2 regions of the Halomonas sp. M1 genome follow, and region 1 is predicted to be linked to the other one. Evidence: predicted binding sites of a transcription regulator. Region 1 holds the regulator's gene; the other holds the start of a gene.
The links. Region 1 encodes FliA, which starts transcription of late flagellar genes. Its sites were predicted from a motif close to CTAAAGTTNNNNNNNNNNCNGCCGATA; they were not measured.
Positions count from the first base shown of each region.

Region 1 (4,396 bases):
ACGCCCGTCGGTAACGGTCGTGCCAACCAGTGCGGCAAGGTTGCTACTGAAAGCTTGAATGCGCCGACTGTCAGCATCCAACACCAGCAAAGCACCAAACGACTGAAGTAAAGGGTGTTGCTTCGGCACGAAAATAGCCTCGAAAAAAGTCTATTCACCCTCAAGCTACTGCTTTAGCAACAGCTCAACGCGCCGATTGGCTGCTCGCCCTTCTGCGGTCGCGTTACTTTCCATGGGTTGGGTGTCGGCATATCCGACCGCCCGCATTCGTGAAACAGCGACTCCCTGGCGTTCAAGGTGGCGCACAACCGCAATCGCGCGCCCTACCGAGAGCTCCCAATTCGAGGGGAACCGAGGAGTAGCAATGGGTATATTATCGGTATGCCCCTCTACCGAAATTTGACCTTCAAAGGCCTCAAGCGCCGTTATCAGGTTTTCTAGCACATTCTGCCCTTGGGGCGTTAGCACGGCATCGCCACTGGGAAACAAAAGGCTATCATCAATACGCAGGGTAAGGCCTTCACGGCCTTGGGAAACACTGACCCCGGGAATATTTAGCCCCGCCATCTGCGGCCTTAGCCCCTGGTGACGAGGCTGAATACCAGTGGCTAAGGTTGCCAGGGGCAGCGCAGTAATCGCACTGGCCGAGCGCATTCTGTCGCTATCTGCCGCTTCTCCCCCGCCTGGCGGCGTTAACGCCAGCAGGAGGACAAACAGGGTGATTAGTAGCGTCAATACATCCAGATAGCTCGTTAACCAGCTCTCATCCCCCTCGCCTTCGGCAGTGGGCATTTCCAGCGCATGACGGGCTTCACTGTTCAGCATGTCGCTACCCTTTTGTCGCGGGGCTAGGCGTGGTGCGTGGCTTTACAGTAGCATCGCGTATTTCGTCGTGGTAGTTGGCAACAAAGGAGTTGAGTGTTTCTTCAATAAACGACGGTAGGCGACGTTTGGTGATGAGCGATATACCTTCAAGCACCATGTTCATGGTAATGAGGCGCTCTTCGGTACGACGCTCAAGCTTAACGGCAATAGGCTTAAACACTAGGTTGGCGAGCAAAATACCGTAAAACGTGGTGAGCAGGGCAACGGCCATGCGCGGGCCAATGACTTCTAAGTCGCCCGCATCCATGACTTCAAGCATGTTAACCAACCCCACCAACGTACCAATCATGCCAAAGGCAGGCGCGTAAGTGGCCATCGTGCGGAAAATTTGTGCCTCTGCATGCTCGCGCGCTTTTAACCGCGCTATGCGCCAGCGCAGCATGTCGAAGATTTCATCCTCTTTGGTATTGGCAATGACCAGTTGAATGCCCGTGCGTAGAAACGGGTTACGGGTGTGCTCAAGCTCTTTTTCCACCGCCCGAACATCGCCTTTAAACCATAGCCGAGACATCGACACGAGTTCGTTAATGTCATCTCGAACATAGGTATTTTCACGGCGAAACACTAAGCCTACCAAGCGCACTACCCGAAGTACTTCTTTCAGCGGGTAACTGATAAACGTAGCGGCCAGCGTACCGGTAATGACAATCGCTAACCCCGGTAAGTTAAGAAAGCTTTCTGGGGACTCTGCGGTAAAAAACAGCACGCTTACCAGCAGTAGAATGCTGGCAGATATACCGATCAGCGTAGATGGATTCATCAACGGCTCCTCGCCGGGTTCAAATAAGTGAGTGAGAGATTAATTGGCGTCGTGCAAACGGGCGCGTAAACGGCTAACGGCCTGACTATGCAGCTGGGAGACACGGGACTCGGTAACCCCCAGCACAGCACCCACCTCTTTTAAGTTCATCTCTTCTTGGTAGTACAGCGCCATTAATAGCTTTTCTCGCTCTGGCAGCGCCTCAATCGCTTCAATCAAGGTTTGACGTTGCTGAGCGTCCAACAACTGGTCGAAGAGCACATTGCCAGCGCCGCTACTAGGCTCACCACCCTCTGTCACCAGCTCTTCAAACGGCAGCAGTTGGCCGCTGTTGGTGTCATTGAGTAGCTGCTGATAGTCGCTTAGCGGCATTTCTAAATCACGGGCGATTTCCCCCTCTTCGGGAGCGCGGCCTAGCTGTTGCTCCAGCCGCCGCACCGTCTCATCCATCGCTCTGGCCGAACGTCGCACGCTACGGGGTAGCCAGTCGCGCGTGCGTAGCTCATCCATCATCGCGCCACGGATTCGCTGGCTGGCAAAGGTGGCAAATGTCGCACCTTGGGCCGCATCAAAGCGCCCAAGGGCTTCTAACAACCCCACCATGCCCGCCTGGATAAGATCATCTAGCTCGATGCTCGCGGGCAACCTCACCTGCAGCGTTAAGGCCTGACGTCTCACCAGTGGCATGTATTGGGTTAACAGCTCACTCTGTTTGATCCTGCCTTGTGCTGTATACATCCTCGTGCCTCGCGGCTAAAACACTTTTTACTGGTAATTCACGATGGCTTGCAGCCCCTGTACCCGCACCGGCCGCTGGCCGGGCGTTAAGGCAAAACGAAAGTACAGCGGCGCATCGGCGTGCTTTCCGGCTAATGCCATAGTGGAACCCCGCATGCTGTTAAGTGGGATGCACTGTTCAGGGTGACATAGCCAAGCATTGACTGGCGACGCCGGTGGCGCCTCATACCGCCACTGTATCCGATCAATCACTGCGTTTCCCACTTGCGCTGCGCTGGGCGCTACGATGGGCTGGCTGCTGCTGACCCGGTCGCTCATGGCGACCATGACACTGGGAACTTGGCTGCTCCAACTGCCAGGTGCTGCCTGTACGCTACTTGCCAACCCCATTGCGATGAGCGACACCGTAATGCTCAACGTGACCACCTTTAAGATGCTCCTACCCTGCCTGCTTTGTCGCTGCATGGGTGCTCCCAGTAACGCTACTAGATAGTGACCAGTACTTATCTGCCAGTACTTCTCTGCCAATACCCGCTTGCTTGTAAACGCTGCAGCCCTTATCGGGCAAGCAGCAGCAGTTCTGTGTCTAAATAACCTGCGGCAGCTTCTCGCAAGTTATCGAGTAATCCTTGGCGTGGCAAGTGGGGCTCATGCAGCGCCAACAGGCGCTTTGGACCTTTGTTGTCATGCACTTGCCGCAAAACTCGGTACATCGGCATAAACGCATCCGCATCGCTACTTACCCACAACGCCCAGCGCGGGTAGCGCGCCACTAGTAATGGCAGATTAGCTGTAGCAGGGTCAACCAGGTGAATGTCCCAGTCATCTGGGTCGCCTGCCCAGCGGCGCCCCAATGCCGACCACTGGCTGAGGCGGCTTCTTACCTTGTTAACCTGGTGCTGATGGGTGGGTAAGCCCACCACCACCAGCGGCTGTTTCGGCGTGGGCGGTGCCTCTACGGTTGGCACCATGGCGGATGCAGCGTAAACAGAAGCCGCTTCCTTTGAGACTGGCTCTGCGGGAGCTGGCTCATCCGGCAGCGTATCTTCGGGTATGTCTCCGCGCTGCTGACGCTGTAAATCCGCCCATTTTCGCAGCCCCGCTGCCTGGTCTTGGCTGCTCATAGCATGCCCTCTCGGCTCACGCTACCTAGCTGACGAATCGCATCGCGGGCCATAAAGGAATGCACTAATCCATCGAGCAAGGCGGTATCGCGCCGTTTTCGCTGGGTGCCTAGCAGCAGCATCAGGTCGGTGCGCAGGGCCAGGGCAGCATCATCGTCGGCACTGTCCAAATGCCCTGCTACGGCGGCAACGCCGCTGGCCATGAGCAGGCGTATTTCAGCACTGACATCACCACTGTCGGCTTCTTTAAGCTGCTGCCATGCCCGCTTCGTCAGCGCGGTGACCCCTTCGCTTTGCAGCTGGGTCGCCAGTAAAGAGAGCGCATCAGCGCCTAATCGAGCAGGGCTTAACCAGTAACGCCGAGCAATACGCTTAGCGCTTTCGGGGTCACGAACCTCTCCGTACCATGCCAATAGAGCAGTGCCAGACGCGTCAGTCACTTCTGCATAGGCACTCCACAGCTGCATAGGCTGCCCACGAAAACGCACGCTTATATGGTGCGTAAGCGTGCTATCAATAAATAACTGGCGCTGGGCACAACGCGTGCCCTGGAAGTATACCCTCTGGCTGGCAGGCACCAAGCTGACCCAGGTCAGGTGTTGGGCTTCCAACCATGCCAGCGCTTCGGTGTCGGGGAGCGTAGGCAGCAAATGGACGGCGATGCCGTGTTCATCACTTTGTGTTGCCAAACGGGGCTGCCAACCGGCGGGCTGCCGATGCTGCAGGCGGGGCAGCGCCGACCATGCCCCGTTAGCATCTAGCCCAATATCTGGCATTGACCAGTCACAGCCGCGTTCATTGCGGCGGGGGGACCATGCCATCCCTAGGAGGTTATCTGCCGGGGGCGTGTCAGCGAGTAAACGATCAAGCCGCCCATCCTGCACTGCGC
Region 1 is NZ_CP121119.1:2,600,307-2,604,702, reverse strand. Features, by position in the region: gene P8S54_RS12035 (sensor domain-containing diguanylate cyclase) at 1-129, opposite strand, end outside; gene P8S54_RS12030 (OmpA family protein) at 166-825, opposite strand; gene P8S54_RS12025 (MotA/TolQ/ExbB proton channel family protein) at 830-1,645, opposite strand; gene P8S54_RS12020 (RNA polymerase sigma factor FliA) at 1,685-2,383, opposite strand; gene P8S54_RS12015 (flagellar protein FlhE) at 2,411-2,848, opposite strand; gene P8S54_RS12010 (hypothetical protein) at 2,941-3,507, opposite strand; gene flhF (flagellar biosynthesis protein FlhF) at 3,504-4,396, opposite strand, start outside.

Region 2 (4,396 bases), 1.3 Mb from region 1:
TTCGGCTGTTTTACTGAATTTTTCCAGCAGTGGCAGCACAAAGGCAGCGGTTTTACCTGTGCCGGTTTGTGCGGTGGCGATTAAGTCTTTACCCGAAAGAATGACAGGAATCGCTTGTTCCTGGATGGGCGTGGGCGTTTTGTAACCGAGTTCAGTAATTGCTTGAACGAGTGGGCTGGATAAGCCTAGTTTTGAAAAGGGCATTAGACGCTCTGACAAAGGGTCGTAAGGGGTGTCGAAAATAAAAAGTGGTGCAGTATAGCGTAAAAGCACCCCTAGGACGGGCCTCATTAACACCTCACTATAAAGCCATAAATGACCGCCCCGGGGGCCATCCCTAAGGGGTATAATGTTGCCGGTTGCGGTGAGGTGACTGTGTTACAAACGTTGGCGTTCAGCAGATTTGTTTTACTTGTTACTGTTTTTTAAATAGAGAAAGGTAGTGGTTAATGATTAATACCAAAATATACAAGGCAGTTTACGAACTTGCTGAAAAGCTGATGAAGGCCGCCGCCAAAGATGATCGCGCCACCTTTGAAGCGCTGTATGCCGAGCTACAGGCGATTTGCAGCGAGCATGAAAACACCGATAAAGATCACCCAGAGCAGTGGGAAACCTTGGCGGACTTCACCGAAGAGCTGGAAGATGCGCTGGCCCTCTACGAAAAAGCGTTAGCAAAAGCCAGTGCGATAGATTCGAAAGACCATCTGTCATCCATCGGTTTTTCCATGGCAATGTTGCAAGTGGAGCTGGGCCAAACAGACGCGGCAATCAAAAACCTCCAAGAGGCAAAAGAGAGCGCACGTCGAATTGAAGACAACGAATTGAAAGCAGAAATAGATGAACTGCTTGAAACGTTAACTGCAGGCTAAACTGCGTTCTTGATGTACCAACCACTGATGACAGACACAGGTTCAGCTAACAGCTGATGGTGTTGAACATACCTAAGACTAGGGGCTCGCTCTTGACCAATAACGATATTTTTCGCCGTATTCGCTATACCTTTGATTTAAAAGATAACACCATCGTGAATATCTTCGCTCTGGCTGAGGTTGAGGTGACACAAGAGCAGGTAACCGCTTGGCTGAAAAAGGATGACGATGACGCCTTTGTCACAATGAAGAACAGGGAGCTGGCGTCCTTTCTGAATGGCTTTATCAGCTTTAAGCGGGGTAAGCGCGAAGGCCCGCAGCCCGCGCCGGAAGCGCAGTTAAACAATAATATGGTGTTCCAGAAGCTGCGTATTGCGCTGAATTTAAAAGCGGATGACATTTTAGAGATTTTTGAGCTGGTGGGCTTGCCCTTAAGCAGCCACGAGCTAAGCGCTTTTTTCCGGAAGCCCAGCCATAAGAACTATCGCGAGTGCAAAGACCAAATGCTGCGTAACTTCCTGCTTGGCGTTCAGCGTCAGCTACGGCCCAACGCTGAGAGTTAAAGTGCTAAAAGGCTAGCGCCTCACGCAAGCGAAAATCGCATTGCCAGAGGCGTTATCCCACGGCGAGATGGTGTCGTAGTTGTGCTCAAACACATGCACCTCGAAGTAAGGCGCCAATAGGGCGCTTAACTCTGCAAAACTCACCGCCACCATGGGGTGCTCGTCATTCCAAACCTGCGTCTCTTCAGCGTTCGTTTTTTCGATACTCAGCCTGAGTGACTGTCTTTCTCCGTGCCCGCAGTAATGCCAGCCAGAGCGAAAGGTAAAGGTATTGTTTGCCTGCTTGGCGGTGTGTTTAACGCATAAACCGTTGTCGATTTTGTCTTTATCGACGGCATTAAAATAGAACACGCCGCCTGCTTTTAACGCGCGGTGGGCGCTGGCAATGCACGCCGTTAGCTTTTCAATACCATCGTTATAATGGATTGAGTACAAAAAGCAGGTGATGAGATCGAGGGGTTCGTTAATCTCAAAGGTGCTCATATCTTGCAGCGAGAAGTGCGCTTCTGGGCAGCGCTTGGCGGCGATATCCAGCATCGGTTGGTTAATGTCTAGCCCACTACTGGTGTAGCCCGCGTCGATAAAATGGCGCACATGGGGGCCGGTACCACAGGCTAAATCCAAGTGGGTGGTGCCACCGTTGCCAAATATCTGATGCAGCCTGCGGATGGCGTTACTTTGGGCTTGATAGTCGATGTCTACGCACATCAAATCGTAGTAGCCAGAAAGATCAGTATAAAGTGCGTTGACGGACATGGTCGCCTAGTGGTGGAAGCTGGAATAAAAGGGATGGCGCATAGTAAACGAGCGGGTAGGAATTGAGAAGCGAGGGCGGGACGACGGCTAAAGAAATCCGGCTACTTCCCGATAACACCTCACAGGTAGGAAATCTTAACGTCACCACAAGAGCCCGCTATGCGCAAACTACTTGCCCTTTGTTTTACAACGCTATTACTCACTCTTCCGGCCCATGCCAAGGCTTCTGTGCAGGCGGCCGAAGCGGCGGCGCTGGCGTGGTTAGCGGCGGTAGATAGAGGGGAATACCAGCAGGCGTGGGATGAGGCATCGCCGCTGCTACAAGCGCCACTTTCTGCGGCTATGCTTCAGCGCACTATTTCGCTGTCGCGGCGGGACTTTGGTGCAGCGGAAACGCGACGCCGTGTAAGGGTATCGCAATATACGTCTATGCCCGGTGCACCACGAGGGGACTATAAGGAGTTCACGTTTCAAACACGTTTTGAAAATAATCCCAGGGTTATGGAGGTGGTAACGCCCCACCTTGAAAACGGCACTTGGCGCGTTAGTGGCTATTATATCGAATAAGGACAGGGCAGACGTGGCGGAAGATACAACAGCGCCGCTAATCCAGCGGCGCCAGCTCAACCAGTAGTGGAAACAGCTGAGTATAAAGATTGAAATAAAACTGCTTAGACAGCGCTATTGAGAGAGCTGATCCGCAAAATCATGATTAGTGTCGCGGTGGTCTGCTTCATCCGCCCTTACTGCAACCACCACCTCACGCAGCCGAGCATCCTGAGGCAAGTTCCAGTAGTCGATAGCAATTTGCGGAGCGGGAATGTTTTCGTATTCGCCGCGATCAATCCCTTCTAGGTACTCGGTGTAGCTATAAACGGCTTCCTCTTCTAAGTAACCCACTACACGGTGGGCAGTTTTGCTAGAGCAGAGGTAGAGCAAGAAAAACAGGTTAAAGAAAATACCTTGCGCCAACATAATAATGAAACGCTCAAAGCGGTTAGGTTTGGCCACTTCGATAAACGTCATCAAGTGCATACGCTCATTTTCAGCTTCATCCAGCAGCGTACGAATCCAGCCGTCGTCATCTTTAATTCGCCGCAGGGCATGTAGGTGTTGAATGGCACCTCCTACCATGCCGGGCACTGCGGCCACGGTTTCTAAAATGACCGCCCGATGGCCGTAGCGGCCTGCAAAAAAAACATCTGCAAAAAAGCGCATAAAGCGTACTAACCGATATGCAATGCGGTCAGAAAATCCGCGTGGTTGATAGTGGGTCTGCTTCGTGTCGCTTTCGGTTGAACGGTCGTTGGTGGTGCGCATCATTATGTTCCTTATCTGAATTTATCTGGTAGTACGACTTCTGTATAAGAGTCTGGTTCACTCGAAAAGGATAAACAGCGTAAGAATTAGTGCTTACTTTTACTTAATTTATGGCGAGTCCACCCAGAGGTGCTACGTTAAAAAGAGGTTCTGATATTAACAGCTGCTTTCCGGTTTCTACATGCTGTATAGGTTTTGTGAAACTAAGCGGTGTGGTAGTGGTCACTGTTGTAAGATTTAGGTGATGGCGCGAAGCGCGAGGAGCGATCATGCAAGCCTTTTCTCTCAAATCGCACTGGCTCTGGATGCTTCTCGCTGGCGTCATCATGGCCACATCGTCTTTTACATGGCAGGCGATGGCGCAAAATAGTGGTGGTAAGGCACTGGTGCTCAACATTGAGGGTGCCATTGGGCCTGCAACGAAGGATTACTTTGGGCGTGGCCTTCGTCGGGCTCAAGAGCAGAACAGTGATCTGGTTATTGTTGAGTTAAACACGCCTGGCGGGCTGGTTGAAACTACCCGTGACATGATCCAAGCCATGCTCAATTCCGAAACCCCCGTGGTTATGTATGTGTCGCCAAGCGGCGCACGCGCGGCAAGTGCTGGCACCTATTTGTTATATGGCAGCCATGTGGCGGCCATGGCACCTGCCACCCATTTAGGGTCGGCAACGCCAGTGCAAATGGGTGGCTCTGGCGTCGCTAGCGGTGAGGAAGACACAGACGAAGGTGATACAAAAGAGTCTGAGCGTGAAGGCAGTGCGATGGATCGAAAGGTACTGGAGGACGCCGTTAGCTTTATTCGGGGCCTGGCCGAGCGCCACGGACGCAACGCAGATTGGGCGGAAGAAGCGGTACGCAACGCGGTAAATCTCACTGCCAATC
Region 2 is NZ_CP121119.1:129,164-133,559, forward strand. Features, by position in the region: gene P8S54_RS00565 (DEAD/DEAH box helicase) at 1-204, opposite strand, end outside; gene P8S54_RS00570 (hypothetical protein) at 450-872, shown strand; gene P8S54_RS00575 (DUF1456 family protein) at 965-1,435, shown strand; gene P8S54_RS00580 (class I SAM-dependent methyltransferase) at 1,448-2,191, opposite strand; gene P8S54_RS00585 (DUF4019 domain-containing protein) at 2,351-2,758, shown strand; gene P8S54_RS00590 (alternative oxidase) at 2,873-3,514, opposite strand; gene P8S54_RS00595 (nodulation protein NfeD) at 3,781-4,396, shown strand, end outside.
Region 2: a site for FliA is predicted at 2,279-2,305, ahead of P8S54_RS00585 (DUF4019 domain-containing protein). Genes of this name have one in related genera too.